Regions from separate parts of the Asticcacaulis aquihabitans genome, predicted to be linked through region 1. Evidence: predicted binding sites of a transcription regulator. Region 1 holds the regulator's gene; the other holds the start of a gene.
What was found. The regulator HrcA, encoded in region 1, represses chaperone genes, less so after heat shock. The targets are predictions, from matches to a motif close to GTTAGCANTCNNNNNNNNNGANTGCTAAC.
Positions count from the first base shown of each region.

Region 2: groES (co-chaperone GroES) is a predicted target of HrcA. The motif match lies at 1,370-1,398, and genes of this name have one in related genera.

Region 1 covers NZ_JAVGWM010000003.1:218,997-221,454, reverse strand. Annotated here, with positions in the region: gene rph (ribonuclease PH) at 1-123, opposite strand, end outside; gene RCJ00_RS11725 (hypothetical protein) at 342-719, opposite strand; gene hrcA (heat-inducible transcriptional repressor HrcA) at 841-1,941, shown strand; gene grpE (nucleotide exchange factor GrpE) at 1,975-2,458, shown strand, end outside.
Region 2 covers NZ_JAVGWM010000003.1:552,925-555,382, forward strand. Annotated here, with positions in the region: gene groL (chaperonin GroEL) at 1-997, opposite strand, end outside; gene groES (co-chaperone GroES) at 1,047-1,334, opposite strand; gene RCJ00_RS13265 (ElaB/YgaM/YqjD family protein) at 1,581-1,880, shown strand; gene RCJ00_RS13270 (endonuclease/exonuclease/phosphatase family protein) at 2,039-2,458, opposite strand, start outside.

The DNA.
Region 1 (2,458 bases):
CGCCGTGACCAACACCTTGGTGTGGCCGAAGGACACGAGACACGATCCTTCCGCATAGCGGGTGACGCCGGTTTCCAGCGTGACGGCGCGCATCTGATCGGGTTTGCGGTTGGACGGACGAATGGTTTTCAGGGCGGACAGGGCGTCGAAGTGCGACATGGAAGGCCTCATATGATTATGGCCTTGCCGTAACAGGTCTCATCGTGGCGTGAAACCCTAAACTTGGTCTATTTCCCGATTATTTGAAGCACGGAAATAGGCGCCCACTTTCATTTTAGTAAGCTCGTGTTCCCAGTGTTTCCGGACGGCTTGCTTGACTTAAGCCGGGTGTCGTTGGGGCCTCAGGGCTGAATACGGCCCTGCTCCTGCTCAAGCGGGCTGAGGGTGTTATAGACTGGTGTCTGGGTTTTGCATTTTTTGTCGGCGCAGACAAAGCCACGATGTTCACCGTCATGACGCCATGTGTCGGCGATGCGGGTGGCCGGACGAATCTGCCCGGGCGTCGTATCGATGGCGATCGCCTCATCCCTCTGGGCCAATTGTGCCGGCGGCTGGGGTTTGGCCGGTGTTTGCAGCGCCTCGGCTACCGCCGGCGACACCGGCGCCGCGTAGGTGTAATCTTTTGCGGAGGCCGTGCCGCCACTAGCCACCAGCGCAAAGCTCAGGATGGCCAGACCATATGTCGCCAAACCATATGATGGAAACGTGACTCCGCGCATGACGCCCTCTTCGGTTGCATTGCGGTCAGGATTCACCCGCCTTTGTGGCATAATTGTGGCGCCAACACCGCCTTCATAAAGGCTTGGCGGGAAACGCAAAGCTTTGCTAAATTGGCAGCTAATGACCATTTCCCCGCACATGTCCGGTTTGCTGAACTCGACCGCCTCCTTAAGCGAGATGGACCAGCGCGCCCGCGATATTTTTCGGCACGTCGTGGAAACCTATCTCGAAACCGGTGAGCCTGTTGGATCGCGCACAATTTCACGCGGCGGTGTTGCGCTGTCACCGGCCTCGATCCGCAACACCATGCAGGATCTGGCGCATCTGGGTCTTTTGTCGGCACCGCACACCTCTTCCGGCCGACTGCCGACCCATCAGGGTCTGCGCTTGTTCGTTGATGGGCTGCTGGAAATCGGCGACCTGTCGGACGAAGCCAAGCGTGACATTGAGGCGCGCCTGACCGGCCGGGGCCAGACTTTCGATCAGGCCATGCGTGAAGCCAGCCAAATGCTGTCAGGTCTGGCCGGCGGGGCCGGGGTTGTCATGACGCCATCGTTCGAATCCGGCGTGAAACATGTCGAATTCATCGCCCTGTCGGCAGAGCAGGCCTTGGCCGTCCTGGTTTTTGGGGACGGCCGGGTGGAAAACCGGCTGATGCCGCTGGCACCGGGCATGACGCCATCTGTGCTGATGGAGGCGTCCAACTATCTCAATACCCACCTACGAGGACGCACCCTGTCCGAGGCGCGGGTCGAACTGAAGGCCGAACTGGAGGCGGAGCGCCAGAAACTCGATGAAGCAGCAGCGCAGTTGATCGAAGATGGACTGGCGGTCTGGTCCGGTGGTGACAAGGAAAAACGCGCCCTGATCGTACGTGGCCGCGCCAACCTGCTCGAACAGACGCAAAGCCTCGAGGATCTGGAACGGGTACGCTCCCTGTTTGAGGACTTGGAACAGAAAGAAGAGCTGATCGACCTTCTGGACGACGTCAAGGACGCCCAGGGTGTGAGAATTTTTATCGGTTCGGAGTCGAAACTGTTTTCTTTATCGGGCTCGGCTGTTATTGCAGCGCCCTACATGGTGAGCCACCCGCAAGGGTCGCGGGGTGGCCCCAAGGTGATGGGCGCGATTGGCGTGATCGGGCCGGCGCGGTTGAATTATGCGCGCATCATCCCACTTGTGGACTACACCGCCCGGATTCTGGGTCGCCTGCTTGAGTAAAAGGGGCGACCTGTATGTACGAAGGACTATGAGATGAGTGACGAAATCGAAAACGAAGCCGGCAATGCCGACCTGGAACAGGACGCCACCGCGCTTCTCAATGCCGAGCTGGAAAAGCTGACTGCCGAAAACGCCGCCCTGAAGGAACAGGCGCTGCGTTATGCCGCCGAAGTCGAAAATATCAAACGCCGCGCCGAGCGCGAGGGCAATGACGCCCGCGCCTTCGGAATCCAGAAATTTGCCCAGAGCCTGCTGGGTGTCGCTGACGTCCTGTCGCGCGCCCTGGCTTCGGTTCCCGCCGACGTCGCCGACCCGGCGTTCAAGAACTTCATCGCCGGCATCGACATGACGGAGAAAGAACTGGCGGGCGCGTTCGAAAAGAATGGCGTCAAGAAGATCAACCCGCTTAAGGGTGACAAATTCGACCCGAACCTGCACCAGGCGGTGATGGAACAGCCTTCGACGGATGTCGACGGTGGGGGCGTGATCATGGTGATGCAGGCCGGTTATGAACTGT
Region 2 (2,458 bases), 330 kb from region 1:
CGATGGTGGTGTTTTCCTTGGTGATGGTGACCTTCTTGGCGCGGCCCAGCAGGTCGAGCGTGACAGTTTCGAGCTTGATGCCGAGGTCTTCGGAGATCACTTCACCCTTGGTCAGGACAGCGATGTCTTCCAGCATAGCCTTACGGCGATCGCCGAAGCCAGGCGCCTTGACGGCGGCGACGCGCAGGCCGCCACGCAGACGGTTGACAACGAGGGTGGCCAGGGCTTCGCCTTCGACGTCTTCGGCGATGATCAGCAGCGGACGGCCCGATTGCACGACGGCTTCGAGGATCGGCAGCATGGGTTGCAGGCTGGAGATCTTCTTGTCGAACACCAGGATGTACGGGTCTTCGAGGACCACTTCCATCTTGTCCGGGTTGGTGATGAAGTAGGGCGACAGATAGCCGCGGTCGAACTGCATGCCTTCGACGACGTCCAACTCGGTTTCGGCGGTCTTGGCTTCTTCAACCGTGATGACGCCTTCGTTGCCGACCTTTTCCATCGCCTTGGCGATCATTTCGCCGACTTCGGTGTCGCCGTTGGCAGAGATGGTGCCGACCTGAGCGATTTCCGAGTTGTTGGCGACCTTCTTCGACGACTTCTTGATCTCTTCAACGACGATGGCGACAGCCTTGTCGATGCCGCGCTTCAGGTCCATCGGGTTCATGCCGGCGGCGACTGACTTCATACCTTCGACGACGATGGCTTGCGCCAGAACGGTGGCGGTGGTGGTGCCGTCACCGGCCTTGTCGTTGGTCTTGGAGGCGACTTCGCGGATCATCTGCGCGCCCATGTTTTCGAACTTGTCTTCCAGTTCGATTTCCTTGGCGACGGAGACGCCGTCCTTGGTCGAGCGCGGGGCGCCGAAGGACTTGTCGAGCACGACGTTACGGCCCTTGGGGCCCAGGGTCACCTTCACGGCGTTGGCGAGAATGTTCACGCCGCGCAGCATACGATCGCGCGCGTCGGAACCGAAGAGAACTTGTTTGGCAGCCATGGATATAACTTCCTATTGAATTAAAAAGTGAGCGTTTGATGCGGCGCGATTAGCGCTCGAGAACGCCCAGGATGTCGGATTCCTTGAGGATCAGCAGGTCTTCACCGTCGATCTTCACTTCGGTGCCGCCCCACTTGCCGAACAGGATGCGGTCGCCGGCCTTCACGTCGAGGGCGACGAATTCGCCTTCATGACGCGTGCCGGGTCCAACGGCGACGACTTCGCCTTCTTGTGGCTTTTCCTTGGCGGTGTCCGGAATGATGATGCCGCCCTTGGTCTTGGCTTCTTCTTCGACGCGCTTGACCAGGACTCGGTCGCCTAATGGGCGAAGGCTCATGGTTATTCCTCCAATTGGGATGTGAAAACAGGAGTGTTAGCACTCACGGTGAGTGAGTGCTAACAGCGCGTTGGATTTAGGTGCGAGGGACCTCAGAGTCAAGGGCGGGCGGAGCAATTTTTGCCCGAGACCTTGTTTTCACCAACCTCATCGGAAAATTACAAATTGGGCGGCAAAACGCTCTGTATTATCATTTCCGCGACACTATCTTATGTCATAACACCCGAGCAACTGAGGAGCTTCATCATGTTATCCGCCAAAGCCAAGGCCGCCGCCGAAAAGATCAAGTCGTTCGACGAAAATGACGTCCAGTCGATTTCCGAAATGGTTCGTCACGAAGTCGAGCATGCCACGCATGTCTTGGCGGAACGCGCCAAGGAGGCCGAAGCCCGTCTTCGCCATTTTGCCGATCATGCCGGTGACGATGTGAAGCGTTATTCGGGCCAGGCCAAGCAAAAGATCGAGGAAAACCCGGTTCCCGCCACCCTCATCGCTCTCGGCGTGGGTTTCGTACTCGGCGCTCTTCTGATCCGTGGCCGCGACTAACACCAAGCGTTAAAATGAAACGCCCCGTTGCCAGCGCAATGGGGCGTTTTTTTTTATTCTTTAATTCCAGACATATTGAATTTATTTCGGCGGTTCTATTTCGTCCTTGGTCTATGTCCCTTACAGATAAGGGCTTTGTACGTTTGTGCCAACAGTGCCTACGGCAGTATGACATCCGCAATAATCGGGAAATGATCCGAAATAACCTTGCCGTTAAATCCTTCGGTCAGAACGGTAAAGCGGCTAACCTTAAGGGCGCGATCGACAAAAATATGGTCAATGGCTGGGCCATCCGTCTTGTTGAGGTCGAAATTGTTGAACGTTCCCGTGGGCCCGTGATCTTCAGCGGCGCCGATCCGGGCGTCTTTCAGGTTCAGGCCGTCATTATCGCTCAGTAGCTTGTATGGCGCACTGTCGGGACCGCTGTTGAAATCCCCCATCACGATGACGACGGCGGGGCGGTGGCCCACCTCGGCACGCGCCGTACCTTGCAATTGCCGTGCGCAGTTTTCGCGCGCCACGACGCCGACATTGTCGAAATGGGTATTGCGCACATCTAGCGGCGTCCCGGTCTTCCG